DNA from 2 places in the Akkermansia sp. NBRC 115031 genome. Region 1 is predicted to be linked to the other one. Evidence: riboswitches for the same ligand, from Rfam matches in the RefSeq annotation. Region 1 holds a riboswitch; the other holds the start of a gene.
What was found. A riboswitch is a leader RNA that binds a small molecule or an ion and turns the genes downstream of it on or off. The one in region 1 is predicted to bind cobalamin.
Positions count from the first base shown of each region.

Region 2: it holds a riboswitch for cobalamin, as region 1 does, so the genes downstream of both, QSJ36_RS10020 (ribonucleoside triphosphate reductase) here and QSJ36_RS00870 (TonB-dependent receptor) in region 1, are expected to answer to the same signal.

Region 1 covers NZ_BSQU01000001.1:220,402-228,401, reverse strand. Annotated here, with positions in the region: gene QSJ36_RS00875 (extracellular solute-binding protein) at 1-1,693, opposite strand, end outside; gene QSJ36_RS00870 (TonB-dependent receptor) at 1,840-3,846, opposite strand; cobalamin riboswitch at 3,881-4,028, opposite strand; gene QSJ36_RS00865 (cobyric acid synthase) at 4,365-6,941, shown strand; gene cbiB (adenosylcobinamide-phosphate synthase CbiB) at 6,945-7,928, shown strand; gene cobT (nicotinate-nucleotide--dimethylbenzimidazole phosphoribosyltransferase) at 7,934-8,000, shown strand, end outside.
Region 2 covers NZ_BSQU01000007.1:32,437-40,436, reverse strand. Annotated here, with positions in the region: gene QSJ36_RS10030 (phosphoethanolamine transferase) at 1-1,229, shown strand, start outside; gene QSJ36_RS10025 (glycoside hydrolase family 88 protein) at 1,285-3,519, opposite strand; cobalamin riboswitch at 3,724-3,925, shown strand; gene QSJ36_RS10020 (ribonucleoside triphosphate reductase) at 4,076-6,172, shown strand; gene nrdD (anaerobic ribonucleoside-triphosphate reductase) at 6,222-6,416, shown strand; gene QSJ36_RS10010 (anaerobic ribonucleoside-triphosphate reductase activating protein) at 6,443-7,159, shown strand; gene QSJ36_RS10005 (TrkA C-terminal domain-containing protein) at 7,171-8,000, shown strand, end outside.

The sequences.
Region 1 (8,000 bases):
ACAGCCGGGGGAACGGCGTCTGGAGCGGCCACGCCCACAGGGCAGCCTGGTACCGTTTTTCAAATACCTTCCGGGAACAGACATTATAGGTCAGGGGGTCCAGGCGCAGGTCCACCCCGCATTTCAGGGCCTCCTGCCGGAGGATGGAACAAACATTGGTCATCAGGGTGGAGGAGTCCGCGAAGGTCAGTTCCACCACCAGCCGTTCCCCCCGTTCATTCTTCAGCACGCCGTCTTCCCCCATTTCCCGGTAACCGGCGCGGGCAAAATGTTCCATGGCTTTTTTCTTGCTGTATTCCGGCGCTTTCAGCGGGAGAGTCAGATCGCCGTACCCCTCCATGTAGGAGCCCAGCCTTCTCATATTCCCGCGGAACAGGGTATCAATCACCATGCCCATGTTCACGGAATGCGCCAGTCCTTTGCGGACGCCGGGATTTTTCAGAAGCTTGTCCGCACAATTCAGATACAGGCCGTACGGGGGGCAGGCATAACCGGCTTCCAGGCTGTATTTGTCTATGTAGCCCCGGTGCACTTCCGGCAGTTCCAGCCTGTTTTCCCACACCTCCGGCTTGCGGACGTTCATCATGTCCAGCTCCCCGCGGCGGAACATTTCAACCGCCTTGTTTTCCAGGTTTACAAATACATGCTCCACCTGGTCCGCATTGCAGGAATAGCGGTAGTATTTCCGGTCCTTCGCCCACCAGTTTTTCACACGGGCCAGGGTGATGCGCTCGCCTATCCTTATTTTACCGGGAACCACCACATAGCCTCCCGTATTCGGAGGCGCCTTCCACTGGTAGCGTTCCAGAAACAGGGAATTGAAATCATGGTAAAAACCGGGATGGGCCGGATGGAAATCCACGCAGGCCATGTAGGGCAGCAGCGGCCTGGGGGACGGCAGCGTCAGGGCAATGACGGAATCCCCGTACACCGTAATCTGGTCATACGTGGAACGGAACAGGGTGGTCCAGAAGGGGTCCCGGGCAAAGCCGGACGTGCGGAGGCAGATATTCAGCAGGAAGTCCTGCGCCCTTACGGGGCGGCCGTCCGAGTACGTCGCTTCCGGGTCCAGATGGTAAAAAACGGTTTTCCCGTCCGCGGAGACAGCCCAGCGGTCCGCCAGCCCCGGAATGGGCCGGAAGGTTTCCGGATGCAGCCCCACCAGGGGAAGCCACACGTTGTCAATGGCGGAGTAGTTGAAAAAGGTCTCGCTTCCCGGTCCGAACGCCCGCAGGGTTCCGGGAAACGGCGTATTGATCCACAGCCGGACCAGCCCCCCTTTCACGGCGCGGGGGTCACCCACTTCCGGTTCCTCCATTCCGGTCCGCCATTCCAATTCCGCAGGAACCTCCTCCAGGGGAAGCAGGCGGATATGGTCTTTCAGCTCCAGCCTTCTGCCGATGCGTTCCACGGAACGCTCCTGCTCGGCCAGACGCCGCCCATCCCCATCGCCACGGGAGACGGACAGCAGGCTTTTCTTCCGCTCGCCGCCTGCCAGTTCCCGGAGCAGTTCCCGCTCCACAGACCTGTTCCACCGTTCCACGAAGCCGTCAAACACGGCAGGCATGCCCCTGCCGTCCGTCCGTCCGGAGGCCTCATGCCAAACGTCCGCTTCCCGCTGGGCGAAGTAAAGGACTCCTCCCAGAAAGACGGCGAGGACCAACGCCCCCAGAATGTACAGCCAGCGAAACACAGCTCAGATTACCGCCGCATGTTAACCGATTCCGGAACCACCGGAAAACAAAAAGCCCATCTTCCGCCCGGAGCTGTTCCCTTCGCCTGAAACAGCCCGCAAGACGGAAGATGGGGGTGCAATCAACAATTAGTCCTGAAAAGCAATTAGAATTCGACCGTCACGCCGCCGAAGACTCCCAGCCCCCGGGCCTGGCGCGGTCCGAAGTTATAGTCATTCGTGATGATGAAATTCTGGTCGAACAGGTTTTCCACACGCACATGGAGCGCCACATTGTCCGTCACCTGGTACCTGGCGAACAAACGCGCCGTAAAGAAGTTGTCCAGACGGGCATAGTTGTAGTCCGTACGCCCCATGGCGGAGGTTACGCCGAAGCCGACCGTCAGTTTTTCAACCGGAGAGGTATAAACCTCCGCGTTGATGGTATGGCGGGCGGTATTGGCCATCTGGATGGTTTCATATTTGCCGATGGAGTCGCGCTTGGGCATCGTGAAGGTGTAGTTGGCATAATAGCCGCTGTTCCACGCATCCTTGAACTGCCCCTTGAACGCTACTTCCACGCCATAGGAAGTGGCGTGGGAGAAGTTGTCGTAAGTCGTGTAGGAGTTGGGCCACGTGCCTACGCTCTTGGTGCCGATTTCATCGTTAATGCGGGTCCAGAACCCCGTTACGGAAGCGTAATGGTTGTCCGCCAGGCGCTGTTCCACGCCCAGGTCTCCGCCCAGGGATTTGGACACGTCCAGGTCCGGATTGCCCACGTAGCCGTAATTGGCGGCGTACTGTTCAAAGTAGGTGGGGGCGCGGAAGCCGGAACCCACGGAACCGAAAATACGGGTGGGGGAATCCTTGCCCGTCACCTTCCAGGAATTGGAATAACGCCACGTGAAGTGGTTGTTCCAAACGGAATCATGCTCCAGGCGCAGGGCCACGCTGGCGTCAAAGTTGTCCGTGGGCGCCCACATCTGCTCCGCAAAGAAGGCAAGCGTGCTCTGCCATTCATCCTTGGCCACGTAATTGTTTTCGCTCATGTAGTCGGAGCGGTCCCAGGCCATGCCGGCGACCGTCTTCCATTCCTTGTTCCACGTAAGTGCATTGCGCCATTCCGTCTGGAAGCGGCGGTTGCGCATCACGTTGGGCTGGAAATCGAAGCCCGGCGTATGCGTGGAATAGTCCATGTTGTAATGCCCGATCATGAAGCTGGTGGACCACAGCTTGGTAATTTCCGCATCCACGCGCCCCGTCACCAGGTTGCTGCGGTTCTTGTCTTCCGTGTTGTACAGGTGGGGGTCCGTCACGGCGGGCCACTGGTCGTAATCCACATATGGCGTGGGGTATTCAAAGTAGGAATCCAGGCGGCGGTAGGTAAAGCCCACCTTCACCTTGTCATTGACGTCATAGCCCAGGCGCACGGCTTCCTGCCACTGGCGGAAGTCGTTCATGCCTTTCCGGTTGTCATAAATGGCCGGATAAATGGTGGGATCGTTTTCCGTGGATTCAAACCCCACGCCCACAAAGTAGGAAAGCTTCTTGATCTTGCCTGAGGAAGTCGCGTAGCTGTTGAAGGAATGGAAAGAACCGGCTTCCGCAAAAATCCTGGTCACGGGATCGCCTTCCCCTTCCGGGGTGTCCATGGCGACAACGCCGCCAATGGCGCCGGAACCGAAGACGGCGCCCTGGGCGCCCTTCACCACTTCCACATTGCCCACCGTAAAGAGATTGGTGATCCCCAGCAGCTTGTTGCCGGACATGTTGACATCACTGATGCGCATGCCGTCAACCATGGTCAGGGTGTAGGTTTCCTTGTTCATCCCGCGGATGACGGTGTTGCTCACGGAACCGCGCTGCCAGGTGCCGCCGCCGTCCAGCGTGAAGACGCCGGGAGTCTGGGAAAGGGCTCCTGTCAGGGTTTCAATGCCCGCCTTCTGGAATTCTTCCGGATTGATGATGGAAACGGATACCCCGGACCGGTTGTACGGCACGCCCGTAAAGTGGGACGCCATGGTCAATTCCGGCATGACCTGCATGGTTTCCGAACTGGCGGAGGGCTTGGAGTCTTCTTTTTTAGCGGACTCGGCAAGAGAGGACTGGCCTGCGAATGCGGCAAGGCCAACGGCAATAGCGCCCATCTGAAGGGCTTTCTTCGTATAAAGCATGGTTGTGGTGCCTTACGTTCGGTAACTCGCCGAACAGTTGGACAACCCCACAGGCTGGTCTTCTGGCTTGCGAGACAGGCTCGCTTACAGTGGCGGTACCGCTCCGGATTCACACCGGTATTCCCCAATCTATTTCCTGCCCGGCTACGGGCGTCCCTGAGGTCTGTAACCCTTCCCATAAGGGTTCATGAGACGGATGAAATACCAAAGAGACCGGTATGACAAGCCAAAAAAATTTTTCTTTGAACATTCCGCCGCTTTGCGGACGCTTCCTCTTTTCAGCCGCCGCACGCCATCCCGTTTTTCCAACCGGAGTTCTCCATTTTTGTCTTGTCACCCCCGGCGCGTACAGGACATGATGCGCCCATGACGCGCCTTTCACCCTCCTTCCCGCAGCGGGGAAGGATTTCCGTTTTCAGAGGAGTTCCCAACTTCCGGAAAAACCGTTTCTTCAAGGCGTTTCCTTCCTTTTCCCGGCACGCGCGGACGTCCGGACTTCCGGTCTCTACTACTACGGTATGAACAGTTTTTCACACGGAGGAGATTTAAAATCCCTGGCGGCGGACGCCGGACGGCCCGAACGGGAGATTCTGGATTTCAGCGTCAACCTGAGGCCGGAGGGAATGCCGGAGTTCATTGCCTCCGCGCTGTGGAAGGCCATGGATGCAGCCGTTCCCTACCCCTCCCCGGACATGGCGGAGCTGCGGGAACTGGCAGCGGTTCATTACGGGCTGCCTTCCGGTTGCTTCACCTTCGGCAACGGAGCCAACGAACTGATTCACGCCCTCCCGCGCGCGCTGGAACTGAAACAGGCCGTTATTCCGGAACCCGCTTTTTCCGAATACAGGCTGGCCTGCCTGCGCCATGGCACAGACGTTCTTTCCATCCGGACGGAGGAACGGAATTCCTTTATTCCGTCACCCCTCCTGACGGCGGAACAGGCCGCAGGCGGAAGCGCCGTTTTCCTGGCGAATCCCTGTAATCCGTCCGGCGGCCTGCTGGACGTTCCGGCCCTGCGCCAGGCCGTGCGGGACCGCCCCGGAGTCATCTGGATTATTGACGAATCTTTCATTGACTATGCGGACGGAACGGAATCGCTTCTCCGTGACGCGGCCCTTCTGCCCAACCTGGTTGTCCTGCGTTCCCTGACCAAATTTTACGGCATCGCCGGTGTCCGGTGCGGCTTTTCCGTCTGCGCCGCTCCGCTGGCGGAACGGCTGAGGCAGTCCCTGCCCGCGTGGAACGTGAACGCCTTTGCGGCGGCGGCGGCGCGGGCCGTCCTGGAACAGCCCCCTTCATGGGCGGACGGGGAACGCGCCCTGAACCGGGAACGCCGGGAAGACCTGTTCCGCAGGCTTTCCGCCCTGCCGGGCGCCGCAGTGCTCCCGTCCGGAGCCAACTTCCTGCTCTTCCGCCTGGCGGGGGCGCCTTCCGGCCTGGCCGCCCGGCTCCTGAAAAACCACGGCATCGCGCTGCGCGACTGCTCCAATTATCCGGGGCTGGAAAACGGCGGCTGGTTCCGTGCAGGCGTCCGCACGCCGGAAGAACACGCCCTGCTGGCAGAGGCCCTGCGGGCCGAGCTGAAGGGAGACGGCCCCGCCATTCTCCGCAAACTGCCCAAACCGGCCCTGATGATTCAGGGCACCTGCTCCGACGCTGGAAAAAGCGTGCTCACGGCGGCCCTGTGCCGCATTTTTCTTCAGGACGGCCACCGGGTGGCCCCGTTCAAGGCGCAGAACATGGCCCTCAACTCCGGCGTGACCGCGCTGGGGGAGGAAATGGGCCGCGCCCAGATGGTGCAGGCCCAGGCCTGCCGCATTGACCCGGATGCCAGGATGAACCCCATCCTGCTCAAGCCCCATTCCAACACCGGCTCCCAGGTGATCGTGCTGGGGCGCGCCGTGGGCCACATGGAGGCGCGGGAATATTTTACGGCCAAAAGGCGCTTCTGGCCGGACGTGCGCCGGGCGTACGATTCCCTGGCGGACGAGTATGACGTCCTCTGCCTGGAAGGGGCCGGAAGCCCCGGAGAAATCAACCTGAAATCCGCAGACGTGGTGAACATGAACATGGCCCGCTACGCGCGCGCCAAAGTTCTGCTCACCGGGGACATTGACCGGGGCGGCGTGTACGCCTCCTTCCTGGGGACATGGATGACGTTCGCCCCCTGGGAAAAAGAGCTGCTGGCGGGCTTTGTGGTCAACAAGTTCCGCGGAGACCCGGAGCTGCTGGCCCCGGCGCACAGCTACATGCTGGACCGTACGGGCAGGCCCGTGCTGGGCGTCATCCCGATGATACGGAACATCAGCATTCCGGAAGAGGACCGGGCCGCGCTGCCCTTTGAACAGGACGGGCAAGCCAGACACGCGGACAGTCTGGACGTGGCCGTAGTGATGCCCGCCCACGTCTCCAACTTCACGGACTTCGCCCCGCTGGCGGCGGAGCCGGACGTTCGCCTCCGCCAGGTGCGGACACGGGAGGAATGGGGGAATCCGGACCTGGTCATCCTGCCCGGCACCAAGAGCGTGGCGGCGGACCTGGCCGGACTGCGCGCCGCAGGGCTGGAAGAACCCATCCGCCGGCACGCTGAACAGGGAAAGTGGATGCTGGGCGTTTGCGGCGGCCTGCAAATGCTGGGAACGGACATTCTGGACCCGCTGCACATGGAATCCGCGGAGGAACGGACGCCGGGGCTTGGCCTGCTGGAGCTTTCCACCACCTTCGCCTCCGCCAAAACCCTGCTCAACGTGCGCCGGGCAAGCACGCCGCTGGCCCCTCCCGCGGCGGGCTATGAAATCCACCACGGCGTCACCCGCCATGAGGGAGGGAGCGTCCCCATCATGTTCCGGGAAGACGGCTCCCCCTGCGGCTACGGCAAAGGCCGAATCTGGGCCACGTACCTGCACGGCATTCTGGACGGCGACGAGTTCCGCCGCGCGTTCATCAACATGGTCAGAGTGGATTCCGGTTTGTCCCCCAATCCATCCCTGCACGCCTCCTATGACCTGGACGGCGCGCTGGACCGCCTGGCGGACGTAGTCCGGGAGCATCTGGACCTCAAGGCCATCTACCGTATTCTTCAACTGAAACGCTGACCCATGCTTCCGTGCCCGTTCATCCTGCCTGCGGCCCTTCTGCTGGATATTCTGGCGGGGGATCCGCCCAACAGGTTCCATCCCGTCTGCCTGATCGGCTGGTGCGCGCGCCGCGCGGAAACCCTGGCGCGGCGGCTGTGGGGAGGGACTTTTACGGCGGGAACGGCGGCGGCTTTAGGAACCTGCGCCGCCGCATGGCTTGCCTGCGCGGTATTCTGCCTTCCCTTTTCCGTCTTCCCCTCCCCGTGGATTCCCTGGATTCCGGCCGTTCTGGTCATTTACATCTGCATGGCCCCGCGCGGCCTGGCAGAGCATGCGCTGCGGGTGGCGAACGCCCTGCGTAGCGGGAAGGACGGCGAGGCGCGGCACGCCGTTTCCATGATCGTAGGGAGAAACACGGAGCGGCTGGACCGTCACGGCATGGCCAGGGCGGCCATTGAAAGCGTGGCGGAAAATCTGACGGACGGCGTCTTTTCCACCTTGTTCTGGGCTGCGGCAGGCTGCTTGGCAGGGGGCGCCTCCGGGGCGGCCTTCGCCGCGCTGACGCACCGCGTTTTCAACATCCTGGATGCCATGTGGGGAAAGAAGAACGACCAGTACAGACATTTCGGCACCTTTGCCGCACGCACGGACGATGCGCTCAACTTTATCCCCGCGCGCCTCATCCTGCCGTGCATCTCCCTGGCGGCCCTCTTCGTGAAGGGAACCTCCGCCCGGAGGGCATTCACCACGGGCTGGACCTTCCGCCGCGCCCATGCCAGCCCAAACTCCGCCTGGAGCGAGGCGGCCTTCGCGGGCGCGCTGGGCCTCCGCATCGGCGGTCCGGTCTCCTACAAGGGGGTTCCTGCGGACTACCCGTGGATAGGAACCGGGCGCACGGAAGCCGCCGTCAGTGACCTGGCCCTGGCCATACGCCTCATGTGGATGACCGCCGCCACGGGCACGCTGATCTTCTCCCTCATCCTTTTCTTCATTCCCCGCTTCTGACCATCATGAACAAACTGCATATTCCCCCGCTGGACGAACAGGCCGCCAAAACCGCCCTGGAACATCAGAAAA
Region 2 (8,000 bases), on a different contig from region 1:
CGTGGGGCGCGCTGGCGTGCATCTGGAGCCTGTACGGAATCTTTCTGCTGCTGGGCATTCCGGCCACCTCCTACAGCTCGGAACCCCTTTACCTTTACTACACCTCTGACAAGGCCAAGGGCTGGCCCCTCGTGGACTTCGTGATGGCGTACAAGCTGGCGGACGAATACGTCACCCAGGACGCAAGCCGTTTCAATGAACTCCGGAACCTGCCGTCCTGCGCGGAACCCCTCTCCGGATGCGACGCTCCGGACGACCTGGCCGTGGTCTTCCACATGGGCGAGAGCGTGCGCGCGGACCACCTTTCCCTCAACGGCTACCACCGGAACACGATGCCCCTGCTTTCCCGGGAACCCAACGTCGTTTCCTTCCCCCACGCCACCTCCTTCGGCATCGTGACCAGGATTTCCGCCATCGGCATGTTTACGGATGCGGAACTGTCCCGCCGCCGTCCCGCCCATTCCTCCTTCATTGACCTGTTCAACAAGCACGGTTTCCGCACCGTCCGGATCATGGACCTGTGCGGAGACTCCATCCATGACTATTCCCTGGGCATCCTGACCCGGAACTGCCGGGAACGGAAGCAGACGCCGCCCATGCACGAAACGCCCGGAATGATGCAGGAACGCACCTCCCTGGTCATGGAGGAATCCCTGAAACGGCACGGCCGGGAAAAACAGCTTTACGTCATTTACAACAACGGCAGCCACATGGCGTTCAGCTACCCCGTACAGGCGGAACGCTTTACCCCGGCGTCCTGCAACATGGACGACCCCAAGGCCCGTCTGGAAGAAACCGTCAATGCGTATGACAATTCCATCGTGGACCTGGACGCCTCCGTCCACCGCATGATTGCACTGTTGAAGGACAGGCCGGCCATTTATTTTTACTGCTCCGACCATGGCGTGGCGCTGGGCGAGGAAGGAAAAATGTTCCAGGGGCATGTTCTGCCGCCTGTTTACCGTCCCGCGATGTTCGTGTGGTATTCGGACGCCTTCGCCTCACGCTACCCGGACATGGTGCGCGCGCTGAAGGCCAACCGCCTGAAAGCCGTTTCCCACGACCACATTTTCCACACCCTCCTTTCCCTGGCCTCCATCCGGTCGGAAGTCGTCCGGAACGGCCTGAATCTGGCCTCTCCGGACGCCCGGGAAACCCCGGCCCCCCTCCAGCCGGAAGTGCTGGCGGAATGGCTGGCCGCTCCCGCACCGCCACAGCCGCTTCCGTAAAAAAGATGGAAGCTGCCGTCATCCTCTGCGGGAAACGGCAGGAGGTAGGACGAACTCACCGTACCCGGACTTGCAGTGGATGCCTGACGCACTCCCGGACGCGGCGCGCCTCCGCCTCCCAGGCGGCAGAGGATTTGAACGGAGAAGCCTTGTCCCAAACCGCCCCCATGTACCACTCAAAGGGCTTTCCGTTCGCCGCCTCCCTGATCCAGTAGGTACAGCCTTCCGAGTCCACTGCCCCGCCTTCCGGACCCCAGGGAACTATCACGGCGGTTCCCAGGCATCCGTCATTCTTCCGGGGCCTGCTCCATGCCGTCATCAAGCCGCCGTCCTCCCGGTCCTTCGTGACCGTTTCATAATCATTCCTGCCCTTTCCGGTATCCATTCCCACGCCGGCCTTCACCGTTTCCGCCCCCCGGATGGTCAAGGTGCTGCGGACTTTGGAAAAACGGCTTCCTGCGTCCAGAGCCACCCTCCGCGTCTCCGCCACGCGTACGCCGCCGCCAATGTCCCACGGCGCATAAACCACCTCAAAAGCGGTCTGGACCGGACCGTTGTACAATGCCCGCGCGCTGGCCCAGTTTCCGGATGCATGCGGTTTCCCATCCCTGAACACGGCAATGCCGCCGCAGCCCCGTCCCGGCCCTACGTTGTACATGTCCAGTCCCCTGCCATGATCCCGGTGGTAATCCCCCCGCTTGTAGAATTCATTGATGACGGGAGCACCCGCGCGCTTGCTCCATACATCCGTTCCGCTGGAAATCAGGCCCTCCCCCTCAGGGGCCGGCCTGGCAACGGCCGGACCGTAAATCCGGTGCGCCGTAAGATCGTTCTCCCACGCGAAATCATCCAGGCGTTCCGGGACCAGGCGGCTGAAACAGACGTCCGCGGAAGGAGCCGCCTTCAGGGAGGAATCGTTCAGAATCCAGAAATCACGGGCCGTTCCGGGCCGGAAATTGCTCTGGAACAAAAGAGTATCCGTCCTTCCGTCTCCATCCGTATCCGCCAGTTGGTGCGGGATGACGCGCCCGTGGCGGACGTCAAACACGCGAAGGGCGGCGGCATTCCCGGAAGTTCCGGACGTCCAGGGCACCGACACGGTTTCAGCAGGACGGAACTTGGCCAGTGGGTTCGTGACGGTTACAGTCTTTCTCTGCGGATGGTCCCGGCCAATGACGTATTTGCGCAGTTCGGTGCCGGCCATCAGGTAGGCGCCCGCGCCGTATGCTTCCGTATCCTCCCCGGAATAATGGCCCGGCTTGTCGGCAATGGGCTGCACCCAGCCCAGCGCGCCTTCCGCGTTGACGGAATCACAGGCGGCCTTCCACGCCCTGCGGATGACGGGAAGATATTCATCCGCATCCAGATACCCCTGGTTCACCCCCCACAGCATCCCGTACATGATAAAGAGGGTGCCGCTCATCTCCTTCAAGGGGGGCTCTTCCGGGTCCAGCAGGCTGGCGTGCCAGGAACCGTCGGGCGACTGGCATTTTTTCAGGGATGCCGCCATACGCTTGAGCAGATCCTCATAAAAGGGGCGGGAAGGCCAGTCCGCGGGCATGTCCTGAAGAATAAGCGGCAGTCCGGCAATCACCCAGCCGTTGCCCCGGCTCCAGAACATCTTTTTCCCATTAGCCGCCGGAATGGTGAAGTAACGGGAATCACGGAAAAACAGCCCTTCCTTCCGGTCAAAAAGATAGTCGCAGGTGAGCTTGTATTCCCTGTCCATGAATTCCAGATACCGGCGGTCTCCGGTATAGGCCGCCAGCTTCACGAACACGGGAGGGGACATGAACAGGGCGTCCGACCAGCTCCAGCGGTCCTGGCAGCCGGGAGTCCCGAACTGGAGGGAAGCGGAGGAGGGCCGGTTCATCACCCCGTCCAGCACGGCGCGTATTTTCTCCGCCGCAGCGGTATTTCCGTCTTCCATCGCCATCTCCATCCAGGCGTGGCCCACGGCGTGATCGTCCGCATGGTAATGCCGTTTCAGGGTTCTCCATTCCTGTTCCCCTCCTGTTTTCCTCAGCAGCGGCAATCCCGGCCCTTCCGGGACGGCCAGGCCATACTGCACCAGGCCGGAATAAAAGGCGCCGTAGGTCCAGTGCAGCGGCGAGCGTTTTCTGGGATGCTCCGCCTGCCATTTCGCCACCAGGCGGAGATTATCCCGGATGGTCTTTTCATTCCAGTCCGCGGGAGCGCCGGAAGCGGGGCTCCCCGCAGAAAGCGCGGGAAGAACCAGCAGCAGGAAAGATTTACGCCATCCGTTTTTTGAAAAGGAAAAGAAATTCATTTGACTGGTACGGAAAAAGCCGCGCTGAAATTTCTCCGTGAGGAATGAATCTTCCCTTTTCGGCCTGTCCCGTTTTCCCCCGGTCCCCGGAAAGGGGAGGCAAGGGCACATATGGTGCCATGACGGAAGGGAATGCCGCGTTATCAACCATTCCCTGCAGCATATATACAACATATTGTATCATTATAAATATTTAATACATTATTTATACATTTTCCTTGCGGGGGCTCTCTTTCTGTGGTTCATTGCGTTTCAGCGCAGGTAACGGAAGACGGTGAAAATCCGTCGCGGACGCGCCGCTGTAACCGGTAGACGATGGACCGGACACTGACTGCCAGCAGTCGGGAAGTCCCCATCACATGTCGCACCGGAAGCCAGAAGACGACCTGATGCCCCCGTATCCCATCCCGCGGACAGGATGAACATACGCACAGGTCCTCATCGTGCCCCTTGTTAAAAATGCACGCATGCGGCGGCCCCTGCCTATGATTTTTCCAGGCTTTTGCCCAGGCTCGCGGATGAGCGGTCATCATCCCTTCCAAGCGAGACACCCACCATGGCAACAAGCATCATCAAGCGTTCCGGAAAAAAGGAACAATACCAGGGCTACAAAATTGAGGAAGCCGTCAAGAACGCGTTCCACAGCTCCGGCACCGCCTACAACCGTTCCATTTACGAAGAAGTGGAAGCCAAGCTGAGCCATCAGGACTGCGCGCATGTGGAAGAAATCCAGGACATGATAGAACGCGCCCTGTTCCGCTGCGGATACTTTGACACGGCCAAGACCTTCATCACCTACCGCTTCCTGCACAAAATGCAGCGCGAACAGCTCGGGGGCCTCTATTCCGGCAACACGTACGTGGACTGCAAGCAGACGGTGGAGGAATACATCGGCCAGAGCGACTGGCGCATCGCCGCCAACTCCAACACCACGTATTCCAACGCCGGCCTCATCAATAACACGGCGGGAAAGGTGATTGCCAACTACTGGCTGGACCAGGTTTATTCCGCACGGGAGGGGGCCGCCCACCGGGAAGGGGACTACCACATTCATGACCTGGACTGCCTGACCGGGTACTGCGCCGGGTGGAGCCTCCGCAACCTGCTCAACGAAGGATTCAACGGCGTGCGCAGCCGCGTGAACAGCAGGCCGCCGCGCCACTTCCGGGAAGCACTGGGCCAGATGGCCAACTTTCTGGGCATTCTGCAAAGCGAATGGGCCGGAGCCCAGGCCTTCAGCTCCTTTGACACCTTCCTGGCGCCTTACGCCTTCAAGGACCAGGCGGATTTCACGCGCATCAAGAAGGACATCCGCAGCTTCGTCTACAACCTGAACGTGCCCTCCCGCTGGGGGCAGTCCCCCTTCACCAACGTCACGATCGACTGGACCGTGCCGCGGGACCTGCGGGACCAGGCCCCCTTCAGCGGCGGGGAGCACCTCTTTGAAGGGGTGGAGGACCCGGGCCTGCTCTCCCTGGCGCGGGAACGCGGCGTGAACAAGCTGACAGAGCTGACCTACAAGCATTTCCAGAAGGAAATGAACCTGATCAACAAGGCCTTTTACGAGGTGCTCACGGAAGGGGACAGCACCGGGCAGCCCTTCACCTTCCCCATCCCCACCGTCAACATCACGGAAGACTTTGACTGGGAAGGGGAAAACGTGCCGCTCCTGTTTGAAAACGCCGCCAAGATCGGCTCCTCCTACTTCCAGAACTTCATCGGCAGCCAGTACACCGTGAATGAAAACGGGGAACGCGTGCCGGACGAACGGGCCTACAAGCCGGACGCCGTGCGCTCCATGTGCTGCCGCCTCCAGCTGGACCTGCGGGAGCTGCTCAAGCGCGGCGGCGGCCTCTTCGGCTCCGCGGAAATGACCGGCTCCATCGGCGTGGTGACCATCAACCTGGCCCGGCTGGGCTACCTGTTCAAGCAGAACCGGGAAGCACTGTTCGCCCGGCTGGGGGAACTGCTGGACCTGGCCAAATCCTGCCTGGAAAAGAAAAGGGCCTTCGTCCAGGAAATGTACGACCGCGGCCTGTACCCCTACACCAGGCGCTACCTGCCCACCTTCCGCAACCACTTCTCCACCATCGGGGTCAACGGCATGAACGAACTGCTGCGCAACTTCTCCAACGACTCGATGGACATCACCTCCGAGGAAGGCAGGACCTTTGCGGAGGAAATCCTGGAATTCATCCGCCTGCGCATGCAGGAGTACCAGGAGGAAACCGGCAACCTGTACAACCTGGAAGCCACCCCTGCGGAAGGCACCACCCACCGCTTTGCCCGGGAGGACCAGAAGCGCTATCCGGACATCCTCCAGGCCGGGCCCGTGGGGCAGCGTTACTACACGAACAGCTCCCAGCTCCCCGTGGACCACACGAGCGACCTGTTCCGTGCGCTCCAGCTCCAGGACGAACTCCAGTGCTGCTACACGGGGGGAACCGTCTTCCACATGTACATGAATGAAGCCATCAGCTCCCCGGAAGCCTGCCGGGACATCGTCCGCAAGGTGCTGACCCGCTTCCGCATGCCGTACCTGACCGTCACCCCGCTCTTCTCCGTCTGCGACAAGCACGGCTACCTGCGCGGGGAGCACCAGTACTGCCCCTTCTGTGATGAAGAGCTGCTCCACATCCACAGGCATGAATAACCCTCTTCAACCAACCGCCTCGTTTCAAAACCCAGCCATCAATACGACAATGACCAAACAGGAAATATTAAGCAAATACGCACAGGACCGTACCCGCTGCACCGTTTACACGCGCGTCATGGGCTATCACCGCCCTGTGGAAACCTTTAACGCCGGCAAACAGGGCGAGTTCCATGACCGCGTCCACTTTGTGGAACCGGACCGTCCCTGCTCCTGCTCCGCCCAAACGGAACAGCCGCGGTAATTTTCCCAATAACATATGCGAAGTCAATGGGAACGGGCCGGGGCATAGCGGACATCACGCCGCTCACCTTGCTGGATTTTCCAAACAAGGTGGCCTGCATCTTCTGGCTGAGAGGCTGTAACTTGTTTTGTCAGTACTGTTACAACGTCTCCCTGGTCAGAGGAACGGGCTCTCCTGCCGGAGACCGGACGGACTACCTTGATTTCCTCAGAGATCGGGTGGGATTTCTGGACGGGGTAGTCCTGTCCGGCGGCGAGTGCACGCTGTGTCCCGACCTTATCCCCATCTGCCGCGAGATACGGCAGCTAGGCTTCGCGATTAAAATAGACACCAACGGCACGAGGCCCGGCGTGGTGAAAGCGCTGGTGGAAGAGGGGCTTTGCGACTACATCGCCCTGGACTACAAGGCGCCCCCCGAACAATACGGCGCCGTCACCGGCAGGCCCGACCTTTTCCCCTCCTTTTCCGCAACTCTGGACTACCTGATCGCCTCCCAAACCGCCTTTGAAGTCAGAACCACCGTCCATCCCGATTTATTGACGGAAGATCACGTCAACAACATCATACGCGACTTGACAAAGCGCGGGTATGGGGGCAACTACTTCGTGCAAAATTTCTACCTGACCAAACAAACACTCAACTCTCTCCCCGCGCCGAGCCGGTTGTTTGACCGGACCAGGCTGGAGCCGGCCTCCATCCCCGTCCACTTCCGCAACTTCGAGTTCGCTCCGGGCAAAGTCTGACCCAGCCGACCATGTTCGACATCCTGCTCAACCACAACACCCTGGTTCTCTTTGGAATCATCTTCTTCGGCATCGCCCTCGGGAGCATTAAAATATACGGCCTGAACCTCGGCCTCTCCGGCGTTCTCTTCGTAGCGCTGGCCGCCGGCCACTACCGCCTGGCCATCCCCAACGGCGTGGGCCAGCTGGGCCTGGCGCTCTTTGTGTACTGCGTGGGCCTCAGCGCGGGCAACCGCTTCTTCTCCGCCATCGCCAAGCAGGGAAGCAAGCTCGCGGTCATGTCCGCCGTGATTGTAGGCATTTCAGCCCTCTTCACCTGCCTCTTCGGCATCTGGTTCAATGTTCCCGCGGGGATTTCCTCCGGCATCTTCGCCGGCGCGTGCACCAGCACCCCGGCCCTGGCGGCAGCCACGGAAAGCCTGCCGGGAGCCTCCGGCAGCGGCGTCAGCATCGGCTACGGCATTGCCTACCCGTTCGGCGTGGTGGGCGTGGTCCTCTTCGTCCAGCTTCTCCCGCGCCTGCTGCACTTTGACCTGAACAAGGAGGCCAAGGCCATGCACTCCAAGCAGGAGGCCAGCATCATCTCACGCTTGGTCCGCGTCACGCAGCCCAACCTGATCGGCCAGAACATTGCGGACTGCAAGCTGCTGGACGGCCTGCACTGCATGGTCACCCGCGTGGTGCGCAACGACAGGCTGATGCCGCTGACGCCGGAAGACACGTTCCGGGAGGGAACGGAAGTCCTCATCGTGGGCAACAGCGACACCATGCCGCATGACGTCGCCTTCCTAGGGGAAGTATGCGACAACCCCTACCCCATGGACTCCCAGAAGGAGCGCCG